DNA from 3 places in the Clostridium sp. 001 genome. Region 3 is predicted to be linked to each of the others. Evidence: a T-box and tRNA genes for the amino acid it is inferred to sense, from the RefSeq annotation. Region 3 holds a T-box; the other regions hold tRNA genes.
What was found. A T-box is a leader RNA that pairs with one kind of tRNA and senses whether it is charged. The one in region 3 lies ahead of leuS (leucine--tRNA ligase), so its partner is inferred to be a tRNA-Leu.
Positions count from the first base shown of each region.

Region 1 (6,078 bases), 1.3 Mb from region 3:
GATAAGCTTGTGGAACAGGAAGGTAAATTTAAAGTTGAAATAGATAAAGTACAGAAAGAAATATATTCTCTTTCTGAAGAAGAATTCAATATAAATTCTCCAAAACAGCTTGGGAAAATTTTATTTGAAAAGTTGGATCTACCTGTAATAAAAAAGACTAAGACGGGATATTCCACTAATGCAGAAGTACTTGAAAAATTAAAAGATAAACATCCTATAGTTGAAAAGATAATTTACTATAGACAGCTTACTAAATTGTATTCAACATATATTGAAGGACTTAAAGCAGTAATACAGGAAGATGACAAAATTCATTCCAGTTTTAATCAAACGGTAACAACTACGGGAAGACTTTCAAGTACAGAACCTAATCTTCAAAATATACCTATAAAATATGAAATGGGTAAAGAGATAAGAAAAATATTTGTTCCACAAAATGAAGACTGTGTTATACTTTCAGCAGACTATTCACAGATAGAATTGCGAGTACTTGCTCATATTGCTGATGATGAAAATTTGATAAGTGCATTTATAAATCACAGTGATATTCACACAAAGACTGCTTCAGAAGTGTTTAAGGTACCTATAGATGAAGTTACATCTGCGCAGAGAAGCAATGCTAAGGCAGTAAACTTTGGTATAGTCTATGGAATAGGTGACTTTAGTTTGGCTAAAAATTTAAAAATATCTAGAAAAGAAGCAAAGCTTTATATAGACACCTATTTTGAAAGATATCCGAAGGTAAAGTTATATATGGACGATATAGTAAAAGAGGCTAAAGTAAATTCTTATGTTACTACACTTATGAATAGAAGGAGGTTTATACCTGAGATAAAATCTTCAAATAAAATAGTGAGGTCATTTGGAGAAAGACTTGCAATGAACACACCTATTCAAGGCAGTGCAGCGGACATAATAAAAATAGCTATGGTAAATGTGTATAGAAGATTAGAGGAGAGTAAATTAAAAAGCAAACTAATACTTCAAGTACATGATGAACTGATTCTAAATGTATATAAAGAGGAAATTGATAATGTAAAATCTGTAGTAAAAGAAGAAATGGAAAAAGTTTTACAACTGAAAGTTCCTCTTGAAGTGGATATAAGTGTGGGAAGTAATTGGTACGAGGCTAAGTAAATTAGTATAAAGGGGAAGAAAACTGTGATTAAAATAGGGCTTACTGGAGGTATAGGAAGCGGAAAAAGCACTGTTTCTGATATACTAAGAGAGCACGGCATAAGTGTAGTGGATGCAGATATTATAGCTAGGGAAGTAATTGAAAAATATCCTGTAATAATTGAAAAAATTAAAAATATTTTTGGAGAAATATTTATTGATCTTTCAGGTAAACTTAAAAGAAAAGAATTTGGAAATTATATATTTTCTAATGAAGGAGAAAGAACTAAATATGAAAGTATTATAATGCCTTTCATTAAAAATGAAATATTAAAAAAAGTAGAAGAATTAGAACAAAAATGTGAAAAAATTTGTGTTATAGATGGAGCTACCCTCATAGAAAATGGATTTTGTAGTTATTTGGATGAAATGCTATTAGTTTGGGTAAATAAAGGAGTACAGATAAGCAGAGTAAAAAGTAGAGATAAATTAACGGAAGATCAAGTGCTTAGCAGAATAAACTCTCAGATGCCTTTGGAAGAAAAGAAAAAGTATGCGGACTTTGTATTAGATAATTCTAATACCTTAGATGAAACTAAAACACAATTAAAGGAGATATTTATAAGAATAAGCAGAAAATATGGGGGGGTGAAGTGTCCTAAAATATAATTTTTAAGACACAAAAAAATTGAGGTTTCTAAAAAAAGTAGCAATAGTTATAATACTAATAATGGTAGCTGTATTATGTGTAAAAAGTATTGCAAGATATTGTTATCCATTAAAGTATTCAACTTATATAGCAAAATATGCAAAACAATATGATTTAGATCCCTACTTTGTAATGGCTGTGATTAAGACAGAAAGTAACTTTAAAGAAAACGTAAGATCTAACAAAAATGCCATAGGACTTATGCAGATAACTCCAGATACTGCAGAATGGGCTGCAGATAAGATGGGAGTATCAAATTTCCAAGATAACATGTTAAATGATCCTGAGTTTAATATAAGAATGGGATGCTGGTATTTGAATAATTTGAAATCAGATTTTGATAACAATATGGATTTAATTTTGGCAGCTTATAATGGAGGTAGGGGCAATGTAAAAAAGTGGTTAAAAGATTCTGATCATTCTAAAGATGGAAAGAATATACAATACATACCTTTTAAAGAAACGGATAAATATATTAAACGTGTAAAAGTAAATTACAGGGTATATAAGTACTTATATAAAAATTTGCAGATAAATACTTCTGTAATAATTGTAAGTTTTTTGTAATCTTAAATTTTAGTTGACAGTTTCATAAAAAGTTAGTATAATATCTATTGTAATGCGAGGGTGGCGGAATAGGCAGACGCGCACGTTTGAGGGGCGTGTGAGTAACATCGTACGGGTTCAACTCCCGTTCTTCGCACCATTTAAGAAATGTTAGGCAAGTTTAAAACTTGCCTTTTTTTATTTGTCCGATGACTACCTGCTCTAATACACCTACTTCTCCAAGTAGGTGTAAAGAGCAGCTACGTCCCTGGATAACGAGTTCTAAGCATCAGGTGGAGCCAAAACTCCATCTGATGCTTAGAACTCTGTTTATATTATTTATATTTGTGAAACTCTTTTTGAAGGTAGAGAGAAATCTCATTTAAGGCTTTCTCTGATTTATTTGTTATTTTACTCATTGAAATAAATCCGTGGGGTACACCATTGTACCGGGTAACTTGTGTATTTATTCCTGCCTCCTTTAACTTTTTACCATAAGCTTCACCTTCATCTCGGAGGGGATCAATTTCTGCTGTTATTATAAGTGTGTCAGGTAACTTTTTGAAGTCTCTAGCTAAAAGAGGAGATGCATAAGGATTTTTTCTATCCTCTTTTTGGGGAACATATAGTGAGATATACTTTTCCATATCCTTTTTTGAGATGTTAAGATCATTGGCAAAATAGGACCAGGAGTTACTATTTAATTGAAATATATTTGTAGATGGATATATTAGTACATCACAAGCTACAGGAGGACCATTTTTATCTCTTGACATGAGAGAAACTGCAGCAGAAAGATTTCCGCCTGCACTGTCCCCTGTAAGTGCTATGTATCTTCCATCTCCATTTATACTTGATGCATTTTTATGAGTCCATTGGAGTACATTATATATATCATTAACTGCAGCAGGAAAAGGATTTTCTGGAGCAAGGCGGTATCCTACAGATATTACTATTGCATTCGTATTCTGCGAAAGTTTTCTGCAAATACTATCGTAATTATCAATACTTCCTCCAATCCAGAAACCACCGTGAGAGTAAATAATAATAGGGAGTTTGCTGCTATCTTTAGGGGTATATATACGTATTGGTATTTTTTCAGAGTTTACCTTTATAGTAGTGTTTTTTATATTAGAAAATGGTATGGGCTTATTAGACCATTTAGTTGATTGAGTATTTAAGTATTCTCTGATTTCTTTTATTGATTTATCATTTATTGAGTTAGGGGTTAAAATTTTGTTTAAGTGTAATTTTACTGCAACATAAGTATCAAGTTTACCACTACTTGTTTTAGTTAAATTTTCAATAATAAAAAAACCCGCTGCTATAATTATAAATAGAATAACTGATATTATTTTAATAAATTTTTTCATTTTCTTTACATCCTCCGCCCATTGTGGAATTCAGTAATATGCATTTCTGCTGAAACAGAATATATTAAACAATGTTTGGATCAGGTTTATTTGGCTTTTCTCTAAAATGATTTAATCTACGGTGGGTAGGACCTTCTACTACATCACCTTCGTAGCTGAATCTAGAACCATGACAAGGACAATCCCAGGTCTTCTCAGCATCGTTCCACACTAATTCACATCCTATATGGGTACAGGTAATATCTACTATATGGGTAATGCCATCTTCATCTTTATAAGCTCCATACTTATTTCCATTAAAAGTAAAAACTGTTCCTTCACCTTTTTTAATTTTGAGTTTACTTGAGGCATGACTAAGCTTTCCTTGTAGTAGTTGTTTGGCTACGTCAAAGTTTTCTACAAAAAAGTTTTTAGTAGAATTAAGTGTTATAGAACGAGAAGGGTTATAAACTTCCTCCCAAGGATTGTCATGATTCATAATTAAATCCTTTAATAGGACAGCAGCAGCGGTGCTGCCCGTCATTCCCCATTTTCCAAAACCTGTGGCTACATAGATATTTTCTGATGATGAAGTCAATTTGCCTATATAAGGTACTCCATCTAATGTTATATAATCCTGTGTAGACCATTGGTACAAAATCTTTTCAACACTAAATATATTTTCAGAAAAACATTTTAAATTATTATAATGATTTATAGTATTTTCACCATGGGCTGTTTTATGACCTTCTCCCCCAATAAGTACAATTTCTTTCCCATTATCTGTCTGAGAACGAAGGGAGCGGCCAGGACTTTCTGCATTTATAAATGTACCCTCTGGAAATTTTTCTTTAATTTTTAATGCTAATACATAAGATCTATCTGGTTTAAGTCTAGTAAAATATAAACCTAAGTTATCATAACACGGAAAATGTGAAGCTATAATGAGTTTTGATGAGGTTACTTTTTTACCATTATGGGATAAAAGTATACAGGGACTTTCACTTTCTACATCTATTATAGTAGTGTTTTCGAATATATAGCTGCCATCTCCAGGTATTTTATCAGCAAGGGATAAAAGATACTTTTTAGGATGAAATTCAGCCTGGTCTCTAAAACAGACAGCACCTTCTATGGTTAATGGAAGAGGTATATTGTCCAAGTATTCTGCTTTTAATCCAAGACTTTGAGCAGCTTTTACTTCCTTTTCTAGACTTTTTACATAATTTTTGTCCTGGGTATACATATAAGCAGGTACATGTTTATAGTCACAATCTATGTTGTATTCTTTTACTAAATTTTCTATAAATCTAATAGAATTTTCATTTGCTTCTGCATATTGTCTTGCCTTTTCCATACCAAATTCATTTATTAATTTATCATATATTAAATGATGTTGGGAAGTTATTTTAGCAGTTGTATGACCGGAGGTACCATTTGCTATGTTGTCTGCTTCTAATAGAGCAACTTTAAAACCTTCTTTTTTGAGTAGAAAAGCACAAGTAATTCCAGCTATACCGCCGCCTATGATTGCAATATCAACTTGTACGTCTTCTTTTAAAGAAGGATAATTTGTTTTGGATGTGGAGTCTATCCAGTAAGACTCTAAAATTCCTTCTATAGCATTAGGATTAGTACAACATTTATTCATAAACTTTTGCTCCTTTACATATTTAGATAAGATTAATTTTTCCTTTTAATAAAAAAATATTCAATAAGGCATTTGAAAGAAAATAACAAGTCAAATATGCTAGCATATTTGACTTGTTATTTCTTTGAAAATGCCTAAGAGCTTATGTTAAATGATCTTGAATCTTATATACATAAATTTGATTTATAAGGTAATAATATACTTGTAAAAAAAATTAGGGAGGTAGAAATTATGACAACTGGCAACAAACAATTGGATACTGGAAATTTAAAGGTATTGAAGGATCAAATTGAATACGAAGCACTGATGAACAAGAAATTTAATGATTGTTCAGGAAGATGCAGTGATACACAAATAAAAAATTTGTGTAATGAAGCTGCACAAGTTCATAAACAAAACTTTACATCTTTAAAATCCTATTTAGATTCACATCAATAAAAAGAAAGGGGAATTAGATTATGAATGAACAAGAACTTATGCACGACCTTTTAGCTAGTGAAAAACAGGTTATTTCAGCATATAGTACAGGAATAACAGAAACTTCTTGTACTAATTTAAGAAATACTTTAGTAAACAATTTTAAAAGTGCCCAGGATATTCAATACAAGATTTTTGATACTATGAGACAAAAGGGATGGTATCCTACAAAAGATGCCCCAGAATCGGATGTACAACAATTAAAAAATGAATCTAATCAAATGATG
Region 1 covers NZ_CP020473.1:1,375,065-1,381,142, reverse strand. Annotated here, with positions in the region: gene polA (DNA polymerase I) at 1-1,137, shown strand, start outside; gene coaE (dephospho-CoA kinase) at 1,162-1,785, shown strand; gene B5S50_RS06210 (lytic transglycosylase domain-containing protein) at 1,805-2,392, shown strand; tRNA gene B5S50_RS06205 (tRNA-Leu) at 2,447-2,531, shown strand; gene B5S50_RS06200 (alpha/beta hydrolase) at 2,707-3,744, opposite strand; gene B5S50_RS06195 (FAD-dependent oxidoreductase) at 3,809-5,374, opposite strand; gene B5S50_RS06190 (hypothetical protein) at 5,606-5,812, shown strand; gene B5S50_RS06185 (spore coat protein) at 5,833-6,078, shown strand, end outside.
Region 1: it encodes a tRNA-Leu, which carries the amino acid that the T-box ahead of leuS (leucine--tRNA ligase) is inferred to sense. The anticodon was not compared.

Region 2 (6,078 bases), 1.4 Mb from region 3:
AGTTTTTAAATTTGGAATCGTCATTTTTACCATAGGTTCGCTGCTGTGCGGGCTTACAAGTTCACTGCCATTACTTGTAACAGCAAGAGTTATACAAGCAGTAGGAGCATCAGCTACGATGGCTACTAATCAGGGAATCATAACTCACGTTTTTCCGGCTAACGAGAGGGGGAGGGCACTTGGAGTTTTAGGTACATTTGTGGCATTGGGTTCTATGGCAGGTCCTCCAATTGGGGGAATTATTGTTTCTGCTATAAGCTGGGAATATATATTTTTAATAAACATACCAATAGGAATAATTGTATTTATACTTACATTGAAGATATTTCCTAAAGTCCATACTACTTCTGATGAAAAACTAGATATAAAAGGAGCTTTACTATTTGTAGTAGCTACAGTTTCGCTGTTTGGAGCATTGGGACAAGGCCAGGTAAAGGGATATGACAATGCATTTATAATTTCAGCTTTTGTAATTTCATTTATAACTTTCGTATTGTTCATTATAGTAGAACATAAAATAAGCATGCCGATTTTGCAATTGAGTATTTTTAAAAACAGTTTATTTTCAATAAGTATAATATGTGCTTTTATTTCATTTATTGCAATTAGTGCATCCAATATAATACTGCCTTTTTATTTTCAGGATACATTGAAATTTTCGCCGGCAGCATCTGGAATGCTCATGATGGTATCTCCTATTGTTTTGTCTGTAGTGGCTCCCTTTAGTGGATACATGTCAGATAAAATTGGATCTGAAATACTTACCTTGTTTGGGCTTAGTTTTACAAGTTTGGGGTTGTTTTTCATATCCAGTTTAAATGAAAGGTCTTCTGTAATTTTGATTATAGCTTATATAGTAATTATGACTCTAGGAAATGGAATGTTTCAATCTCCTAACAATTCGCTAGTTATGTCTACTGTTAGTAGAGATAAGCTTGGAATAGCAGGAAGTGTAAATGCCCTTATTAGAAACTTAGGATTTGTTCTAGGTACATCTCTTTCCACTTTATTACTTTACAACAGAATGAGTTACAAAATCGGGTACAGAGTGGTGGATTACATAAAAGGCAGAGATGATGTTTTTATTTATGGCATGAGATCAGTGTATATAAGCGTTGGCATTATGTGTTTATTTGGAGTTTTGATAACCGCATTAAGACTTTACTATAGTAAAAAATTAAGGGGATTATATATGAAAGGGTGATTTTGTATGAGTTATAGAGTTTTGATTACGGAAAATATATATGAAGAAGGCAAAGAATATCTTAGAAGTCGTGGGTATGAATTAAAAATGGCTTCTGATATTTCAGAAAATGTTTTGGTAGAGGAAGTAAAAGATTGCGATGCAATATTAGTTAGGATGGCAAATATTACTGAAAAAATTATGAAATCAGGAACAAAGTTGAAAGTCATATCTAAGTTTGGTGTTGGAGTAGATAATATAGATGTTGAAGCTGCATCAAGTCTTGGAATAAGAGTTACCAATTCTCCTGAATCCAATAAAAACAGTGTTGCTGAGTATACTATGGGACTTATATTAGTACTTGCAAAAAAACTACTTATTTATGATAGAGAACTTAGAGATGGAAATTTTGAAATAAGAAAAAGTTTTGGAATGGATCTTGAAGGTAAAACCCTTGGAATTATAGGTGTTGGTAATATCGGAAAACTTGTTGCTTTAAAGGCCTCAAAAGGGTTTGGCATGAAAGTTATAGGATTCAAGCGAAATATAACTTCAAGTCAAATAGATAATATAAAACTTACTGGAGATTTAGATTATGTACTTAAAAATTCTGACTTTTTAAGCTTGCATGTTCCACTTACAGAGAAAACAAAAGGTATGATAGGAAAAAGGGAGCTGTCTCTTATGAAATCTAGAGCTTTTCTTATAAATACGGCACGGGGAGAAGTGGTTGATGAAGATGCCTTGCTTGAGGTGCTTTTGAAAAATAAAATTGCTGGAGCTGCCATTGATGTATTTAAAGGAGAAGAACCATCAAAAGATAATCCCCTTTTTAAACTTGAAAATGTAATTGTAACGCCTCATACTGCAGCACATACAGAAGAAGCAGGTATAAGAATGTCTGTTCATCCCGCCATTGGTATAGATGAAGTATTAAGTGGCAGAGAGCCTTCTTGGTCAGTGAATTAAGTTTGATGTTAAAAAAGTTTAGATAAATGCTTGACCTTGGGTAGTATTTATGGTATTATAATTTCGTTGCTTGCCGAAGTGGTGGAATTGGCAGACGCAACGGATTCAAAATCCGTCGTTGGTGACAACATGCGGGTTCGACTCCCGCCTCCGGCACCATGAATATCAACATTTAAGAGCATTTTGGAATTTATTCCAAAATGCTCTTTTTGGGTTTATGTCCTCCAAATGTCCTCCAAAAAAATATCACAAATTAAAACAGATTAAAACAAAATAGCAAAAACCTGTATGTAGTTTAAAAGAAATATTATGCTATAATAATAGAAAGTATAAATTTTGGGACCGAAGGAATGGTAAAATATGACTAAACAATTAGAATATAAATCTACAATAAAATCGATGCCTTACCTTTATATAGAAACAAAAAAGGCTGCAAGCCTTATTTTAAAAGGATTTAATGATTTTCAAATAAAAAATATGTCCATTAAAGAAAATATTTTTCAGATGAAATCTGAAGCACGAAAAAAGGAAATTGCGTCAATAACATTAAAAAGATTAAAGAGTTTAGATGAATTCCTACTTGATAAATTAGTGAATGGGGATTTAGAAACGAGTAAGCAAATTGTGATTTATATGATTATGAAAACTGATAGGTTATTTTTTGAGTTTATGAGCGAAGTTTATAGGGATAAAAATATCTTGAGGGAAAAATATATTATAGATAGTGACTTTAATGTTTACTTCCAAAGAAAATGCGAACAAAGTGATACTGTAGCATCATGGAAGGAATATACCTTTTATAAAATTAAACAGGTGTTTATTAGAATCCTTTTTGAAGCAGGATTCATTAAAAATCAAAAGGGTGATAAGGAAATAACTATACCAATAGTAGACTGTGACTTAGCACAACATTTAAAAGAAATAGGTGACGGTATATACTTAGAAGTGATGTTAGGACATAAGTCATAAGTAGAAGTTATATGAAAAACTTGTAAATGATAATGAGGCTAGACTAAGTTGTTAAAATGCCTAGAGGAGAGTTAAAAATGAAAACAATATATCAAAGATTAGATGAAATAATACCTAAGATTACAGATAAATCCTTTAGGGAAAGCATGGGACTAGGTAATGAAATGGGTTATTATATATTTGATTATGAACCTAAGTATGAACTTTTGGTAAGAGATCATATTGAGTTCATAAAACAAAAGATTAGTGATGAATACTCTGATATTAATATAAAAGAATTTGATTTATATGAAATAATACTAGATATAATGGATAAAAAAGGATATTTGCAAAAAAACATTGAAATGGAGAAGAAAAAAGGCAGCAAATATGTTTTTAATGCTATTAGAAAATCACTTAGATTGACTCTTAAAAATGATATGGTTTTGGATTATATAGTAAATAGAGTTGAACCTAATGATATTGTGTTTATAACTGGTGTTGGCAAAGCATGGCCAATTATGCGTTCACATACAGTATTGAATAATTTACATAATGCAATTGATCAAGTGCCTGTAGTTATGTTTTTCCCAGGGGAATATGATGGCTTAGAATTGATTTTATTTAATGAGATCAAAGATGATAATTATTATAGGGCATTTCAATTAATAGATAAATATTAAAGACTGAGATACGGAGGGGTTTAAGCATGGAACTTAAGAAGATGTTCTTAAAGGATATAGAAAGGGATATAAAAGGAGTTATTAAAGTAGGACAGGATGATGACTCCGATATTTTTCAAGAACTAGATGAATATGTAGTTACAAATGAATTACTAGGACATTTTGGTGACTTTTTTGAAGCATATAAAAAGGGTATATTAGATCATACAGATAAAATGGGAGTTTGGATATCAGGTTTCTTTGGTTCTGGTAAATCACATTTTCTAAAAATATTATCATATTTGCTTGAGAACAGGGTGGTAAATGGAAAAAAGTCTATTGAATACTTTGATAATAAAGTTTACGATCCAATGGTTGTGGCAGATATGAAACAGGCAGGGGATATTACAGCAGATGTTATTTTATTTAATATTGATTCAAAGAGTGAATCAGATTCTAAGGCAGACAAAGATTCCATATTAAAAGTATTTAATAAGGTGTTTAATGAAATGCAAGGCTTTTGTGGTTCTATACCATGGGTAGCAGATTTAGAAAGACAAATGGTTAAAGATGAAGTGTATGAGGATTTTAAGGCAGAGTTTGAAAAGATATCAGGGAGCATTTGGGAAGATGCAAGAGAAGATTTTTTCTATGAGGAAGACTCTATTGTAGATGCATTATCTAAAACTACTAAAATGAGTGAAGAAACAGCAAGAGATTGGTACAATAAAGCAGAAGAAAATTATAGTTTAAGTATAGAGAAGTTTGCTCAAAGGGTTAAAGAGTATATTGAAACAAAAGGTAAAAATCATCATGTACTTTTTTTAGTGGATGAGATTGGACAATACATAGGCAGCGATTCTCAGTTAATGCTAAATTTGCAAACAGTCGTTGAAGATTTAGGAACATACTGTGGTGGTAAAGCATGGGTTATCGTTACTAGTCAGCAAGATATAGACTCTGTAACAAAGGTAAAAGGAAACGATTTTAGTAAAATTCAAGGCAGATTTAATACTAGATTGTCACTATCATCTGCAAATGTAGATGAAGTAATTAAAAAGCGTATACTACAAAAAAAACCAGGAGCAGCAGATTCATTGAAATTGCTGTATGAAGATAAGTGTTCTATATTAAAGAATTTAATAACCTTTTCAAATGATACGGCAGAAATGAAAGTATATGAAAACGAAAATGATTTTGCCGAAGTGTATCCATTTATACCTTATCAGTTTAATTTACTTCAATCGGTATTTACAGGAATTAGAATACATGGTGCATCTGGTAAGCATTTAGCTGAAGGTGAAAGATCACTACTTAGCGCATTTCAAGAGTCATCAATTAAATATGAAAATGAAGAAATGGGCGTATTAATACCATTTTCAGCATTTTATGATACTATAGAATCATTTTTAGATGCTAATATAAAAACGGTCATAATTCATGCAAAAAATAACTCGAAACTTAACGAGGAAGATGTAGAAGTATTAAAACTTTTATTTATGATTAAGTATGTAAAAGAAATACCTTCAAATCTTGAAAATATATCTACATTATTAGTTAAGCATATAGATGATGATAAATTAGAGATTAAAAAGAAAGTAGAGGAGTCATTAAAGAAATTAGTAAGACAAACCCTTATTCAAAAAAATGGAGAAGAATATATATTCCTAACTCACGAAGAGCAGGATGTTAATAGGGAAATTAAGAATATAACAATTGATATGGGAGAAGTCATACAAAAAGTTGGTGGAACAATATTTGAAGAAATTTATACTGAAAAGAAATATAGGTATTCTTCAAAATATGATTTCCCATATAATGCAATGATAGATGACATACCAAGAGGACAGCAAAATAATGAAATTGGGTTAAAAGTAATTACACCTTATTTTGAAACAGGTGTAGATCTTACCCATCAAGAATTAAAATTGATGTCTGCAAGAGAGAATAATGTAATTATAAAATTACCAAATGATACAACATTCCTAGAAGAAATGGAAGAAATATTAAAAATTCAAGCATATCTAAGAGTAAAAAGTGGTACTGCATCAACACAGGTCATAGAGGATATAAAAACTAGAAAATCAAGAGAAGTTTCTGAAAGAAAAGATAGAGTTAAAAATCTATTAATTGAAGGGTTAAAAACTGCTGAAATATTTGCAAATTCGGAGCTTTTGGATATTAAAGAAAAGAACCCAGTTGAACGTATAAATGATGCATTTAAGACATTAATAGATACGCTATATAGCAAACTGAATTACATTAAAGAATATATAGATAGTTCAAGAGAATTACAAGATATTCTATTAAACAATA
Region 2 covers NZ_CP020473.1:1,269,518-1,275,595, reverse strand. Annotated here, with positions in the region: gene B5S50_RS05690 (MFS transporter) at 1-1,204, shown strand, start outside; gene B5S50_RS05685 (hydroxyacid dehydrogenase) at 1,211-2,152, shown strand; tRNA gene B5S50_RS05680 (tRNA-Leu) at 2,225-2,311, shown strand; gene B5S50_RS05675 (DUF1819 family protein) at 2,513-3,121, shown strand; gene B5S50_RS05670 (DUF1788 domain-containing protein) at 3,199-3,783, shown strand; gene brxC (BREX system P-loop protein BrxC) at 3,810-6,078, shown strand, end outside.
Region 2: it encodes a tRNA-Leu, which carries the amino acid that the T-box ahead of leuS (leucine--tRNA ligase) is inferred to sense. The anticodon was not compared.

Region 3 (6,078 bases):
CATAAAAATAGGGATTTATAATAGAATATCTTATAAAAAAGTCAGAATCTTTTTTTAGTATTCTATAAGAAGATTTCTTAATAGCTCTTGCATTAAAATTATTATCACAAACAGGACATACTACTTTTTTATTGTAAAGTAGTAGTTTTTGCCTTTCTTCTTCACTTAAGCCATCATCTTCATTTAAACTTTTTAGACCCAAAGAGTTTTTTTTAGACATATCTGTAGCCACCTTCATTATGAATAATATATTATTTCTATTGATTATTAAGTTATAATATTATTATATCAAAAAAATTATTAAAATTATACTATTAAGTGTATAGGAAACATATATACTATATTGAATAATTTAAATTTTTGATATAATAATAATGTACTTATATAATTCGTTGGGGGTGATTTATGTGGCAATAGGGGAATGGAAAACATTTTTAATACCATATAGTCAGGCTGTTGAAGAGTTAAAAGTGAAATTTAAAAGTATAAGAAAAGAATATAGAAAAAAAAATGAATACTCACCAATAGAATTTGTTACTGGAAGAGTAAAGGAGATATCTAGTATATTAGAGAAAGCCAATAAATTCAATATACCTCTTGACAGAATAGGTTATGAGATGGAAGATATAGCTGGTATTAGAGTTATGTGTCAGTTTGTAGATGATATAGAAAAAGTAGTTGAGATAATAAGAAATAGGAAAGATATGAGTATAATGTATGAAAAAGATTATGTATCTAATGTGAAGGAAAGTGGGTATAGGAGCTACCATGTAATAATTAAATACCCTGTTAATATGGCAGAGGGTGAGAAAGAAATACTAGCTGAGTTTCAGATAAGGACTCTTGCCATGAATTTTTGGGCTACTATAGAGCATTCCTTAAATTACAAATATAAGCAGGATATACCTGGTGGAATAAAATTAAAACTTAAGAGTGCAGCAGATGCAGCTTTCCAGCTTGATCAACAGATGCTTGAGATCAAGGATGAAATAAAAGATGCTCAAAAGTTATTTGAAGTAAAGTCAAGCTTGGTTTCTGATATAATGAACAATATACTTACTATGTCTTCTATGGGAAAGTTAACTGAATCAACTAGATATCAAATTCAATTAAATAATTTAATTGAAGAAGGAGAAGTGTCTGAACTTGTAAGCTTACTCCGCTCTACAGAAAAGTTACTTCAAATGTATAAATAGCTGTCATGCTATAATTCAGTTGCAGGTTTTAGCTAAAACTAGCAACTGAAGTTAGTAATGACAGCTATTTACATATTGTTATTTTGCTACTATATTTACAAGCCTGCCTTTTACCACTATGACTTTCTTTATATCTTTACCTTTTAAAAGGGATTTGATATGTTCATTAGAAAGAGATAACTCTTTTATCTGGTCTTCTTTCAAGTTTGTGGATACATTTATTTTAGCCTTGATTTTACCATTTATCTGAATGGCTATTTCTGCCTCATCTCTTATAAGTGCATCGGGTTCAAAATCAGGCCACTTTTCATTAAATATGGAATAGCTTTTTCCTAAGGATTCCCATTGATCTTCTGCAAAGTGAGGTGCAAAAGGTGCTATGATTTTTACAAAATCAATTACAGTATCTTTTAGCAGCGATATATTTTTATCTTTTTGCTGAATGTACTTGGAAAGTGCATTTGTAAATTCCATAATTCTAGCTATAGATGTATTAAATTGAAATTTATTAGCATCCTCTGATACAGACTTGATTGAAAAGTTTCTTGTATAGTTAAGTTCTTTTTCGGCAGTATCCATAGAAGCTTTTCCGGTATCTCCACTTTCTATAATTTCTTTTACGGAAGAGATAGTTCTTTCAATTCTATCTACAAATTTACTTATGGATTTAATTCCATCATCGTTCCAAGCTCCACCTTCGCTGTAGTCAAATCCAAACATCAAATACATCCTAAATACGTCAGAACCGTATTCTTGTATACAGTCATCTGGAGCTATGGTATTTCCCTTTGATTTACTCATTTTTTGGCCATCAGGACCAAGTATTATACCTTGATGTCTAAGAGATAGGAAAGGTTCGTCAAAGTCTAAGAATCCCATATCCCTAAGAGCTTTAGTAATAAATCGTGCATACAGAAGATGCATGCAAGCATGTTCAGGGCCGCCCACGTACATGTCTACTGGAAGCATTTTATCTATTTTAGCTTTATCAAAAGGTTTTTCACTGTTTTTGTTATCAACATATCTTAAGTAATACCAGGAAGAACATACAAATGTGTCTAAAGTATCGGCTTCTCTTTTTGCTGGACCTCCGCAGCAAGGGCATGTAGTATTCATGAATTCTTCTGATTTTAAAAGAGGAGACTTACCATCAGGAGAAAATTCTACATTATAAGGGAGTTCAACTGGCAGTTGATCTTCTGGTACAGGAACTATTCCACATTTTTCGCAATATACTATAGGAATAGGGGTTCCCCAATATCTCTGTCTTGAAATTAACCAGTCTCTTAGTCTGTAATTTACTTTCCCAGATCCTAATCCCACACTTTCAAGTTTTTTAGTTACAGCTTCTTTGCCTTCTTTTGTAGTTAGACCATTGAATTCACCGCTATTTATCATCTTGCCATGTTCTACATAAGGTAAGGAATCTCCACCTTCTATAACTCTTTCAATAGGTAACTTATATTTTGTTGCAAATGCAAAGTCTCTTTCATCGTGGGCAGGAACTGCCATTACGGCACCAGTACCATAAGTATTTAGTACATAATCTCCTATCCATATAGGAACTTTCCTACCATTTATAGGATTTATAGCATAAGAACCACTGAATACACCAGTTTTTTCTCTTGTAATTGATTGTCTTTCGATTTCACTTTGTTTCTTAGCTGATTCTTTATATTTTTCTACTTCATCTTTGTATTCTTCTTTGGTTAATTTATCAACTAAGGTATTTTCAGGTGATAAAACTACATAAGTAACACCAAATAAGGTATCAACTCTTGTGGTAAATACACTGAACTCAATATCGGAAGCTGCTACTTTAAAAGTTACATTTGTACCGGTGGATTTACCTATCCAATGTCTTTGCATAGCTTTTGTTTTTTCTGGCCAATCTAGCTTATCTAGGCACTGAAGAAGTTCTTCTGAATAATCTGTAATTTTGAAGAACCATTGAGTTAAATCCTTTTTAGTTGCCTCGGTACCACATCTTTCACAAAATCCATCTTGTACCTGTTCATTTGCAAGTACTGTTTTACAACTAGGGCACCAGTTTACAGGGGCATTTTTTCTATAAGCTAAACCATGTTTATATAATTGCAAAAATAACCACTGATTCCATTTATAATATTCAGGACGACAGGTAATTACTTCGTTTTCCCAGTTGAACATTGCACCCATAGACTTAAGTTGTTTTTCCATAGTAGCTATATTTTTTTCTGTGGAATCACTTGGGTGTATTCCAGTTTTAATAGCATAGTTTTCTGCAGGAAGACCAAAAGAATCAAAACCCATTGGTTGGAACACATTATATCCCTGCATTTTCTTAAGCCTTGCCCAGGAGTCTACAGGAGCATAGTTAAACCAATGTCCTGCATGAAGTTTACTACCTGAAGGGTAGGAGAACATCTCCAGTACATATAATTTTTTATCTAAATTGTTATCGTCAAATTTATAAAGTGATGTTTCTTCCCATTTTGCTTGCCATTTTTTATCAGTTTCGATACTGTACATAATATCTTCTCCTTTATTTGTAATTTAATATAGCCTTTACGCTTTTGTAAGCTAAAGAAGTCTAGTAGAATTGTGGTGTTTATTTGTTGCTAGAATATAAAAAAATCCCTCATCTCTTAAAATCAAGAGACGAAAGATTTAACTTCCGCGGTACCACTCTAATTAAACCCATAAACTGGTTTCACTCAAAAAATAACGGTTTAAACCGTATCTGATTTTCTTCAGATAAGCTCTTAAGGTGAGTTCATATTCTGTTCACGCTGTTTTTCACCTAACAACAGCTCTCTTTAGTGATATAAATACTACTGTTCCTTTTTCAAAGCTAAATATTAGTTTATTTCTCATTTTATAATATTAAACAGTTTTCTGTCAAGAATTTATTTCTAAATTTTATTTTAAAAAAGAACTCCTAAAATAAAGAGTTCTCTCTTGGCTGCCCATGCTGGATTCGAACCAACACATACCTGTTCCAGAGACAGGTGCCTTACCGTTTGGCGAATGGGCATTATTATGTAAGCCTCAACAATAAACATTATATCACCATAAATTCATATGTCAATAGTTTATTATTAAATACAATATTATTTTACTATTTTTAAAATATATCTGTTAACATAATTTATAAATAAGGTTAATAAGTAGTCATATATTAGAAATGCTATTTGTGCACCTAATACAATCAAATAAGGATTTATTTTTATCTTTAAAAGACCAGGGAAAAACAGGCTGTAAAGTAAAAATAGCACTAACAAACATATATTAAAAAAAGCAAGCTTTATTATAATTTCAAGAGGTAATTTCCTGAGTTTTTCAACAAAATATTTTATTAATCCATAGAGACCAAAAAATACTATGTAGGAAAGCACTGTAATTTTAAACCCACATATTAAAAGAGAGAGTAAGGAAGTAGCTGCATAAATAGTAATAGCGTTTTTGGGACTTGTAACGAGCACCGATAATGGTATGATAAAAGAAGCCAAAGCCAGAAGAGAAGCCTTATTTATTGGCACTATACCACTTAAGTATATTAAGATGACTCCTAAGGTAGTTAAAAAACCTCCTTTAGTTATATTGGAGGTTTTATTTTGAGTTCTTGTCATTTACACCCACCTCTTTTTAAATTGATAATTTTAGCAATTTCCACCTCCACATAAGCAGTCCAAACAATATAATGTAGCACAGATGTTACATATATCAGGGTCTTTTCTCCTGTTGTCATAATAAGGCTGTCTATAGGAATTATTCATGCCTCTTAACTTGTTTAATGCATCTTGATATTTAAAATTATTTGGATCAAGACTGCAGGCGGTGCTTAAATTAGTGCTAGCCTGGTCATACCAGCCTTTTCTAGTATTTAAAATTCCCATGAGGTAGTGCCACTCTGCATCTCTTGTATTTATTCCCATGAGTTTTGATTCTGCACTGCTTAAATTCCCATTATAAATATCATTTTCTACAGACTGATATGTGCTAGAATTGCTGCCAGTATAGGTATCACTGCTTCCACTACTATATGTATTTGTCCCTTCATTTTTCATCAAATAGTCATAGGCTTCATTTATGTCTCTCATTTTATCCTCGGCTAAATCCTTAAGTGGATTGTTACCATACTGATCAGGATGATATTTCTTAGCTAAGGTTCTATAAGCCTTTTTTATTTCATCTTTTGAAGCATTTTCATTTATTTCAAGTACTTCATATGGATTTTTCATCTTTGTAAACACCCCTTTTAAAAACTTTATCCATCTTATCTAAAAGTCCATATTGTAATATATTATGTAGTAATTCTTCATTCTTTTTTATAGGAAGTTTTTCGAAAGTATTCATGCACTGTGCAGCACAAGTACCTAAAATGAAATCAATTCTAGTTTCTATTTCTTTAGAAAATCTTTCATAGTTTAAATTTTCCACGTTAAAACATTTGTTTATAACATTAAATTTTCCCTTTGACATATCATCATGTAAATCATCTAAGGCATCTATAATATATATCCATTTCCCAAGGTTATATCCAAAGAAATACAGTTCCTCTTTAATTTTTTCATACTTAAAAGAACTTAATATAAGTCCAGTAAGATGTGCAAAAGGATGAGCTATCATATCTATGGATTTATTATTAGTTTTCTTTTCAAGTTCATAAAGCTTGCTTAAGTTGCCTTTTATATGTATAAAAACCTTTTTATGATTTTCATTTGCTTTGTTAAAATATGTTTTGAGACAAACCGATAATACCTTGCTTTTAAAAGAATGGTCATCGACTACATCATCTAAAAGTTTGAAATAACTTAGGTATATATTGCAAAAAGCTGCATACTTCAAAGAATCATTATCTTTTAAAATAATCTTTTTTTGCAGGGGATGAAGGATACAT
Region 3 covers NZ_CP020473.1:2,665,494-2,671,571, forward strand. Annotated here, with positions in the region: gene B5S50_RS12585 (DUF2225 domain-containing protein) at 1-220, opposite strand, end outside; gene B5S50_RS12590 (GTP pyrophosphokinase family protein) at 408-1,196, shown strand; gene leuS (leucine--tRNA ligase) at 1,275-3,707, opposite strand; T-box leader at 3,830-4,036, opposite strand; tRNA gene B5S50_RS12600 (tRNA-Gln) at 4,138-4,212, opposite strand; gene B5S50_RS12605 (hypothetical protein) at 4,289-4,807, opposite strand; gene B5S50_RS12610 (J domain-containing protein) at 4,838-5,419, opposite strand; gene B5S50_RS12615 (DUF5685 family protein) at 5,403-6,078, opposite strand, start outside.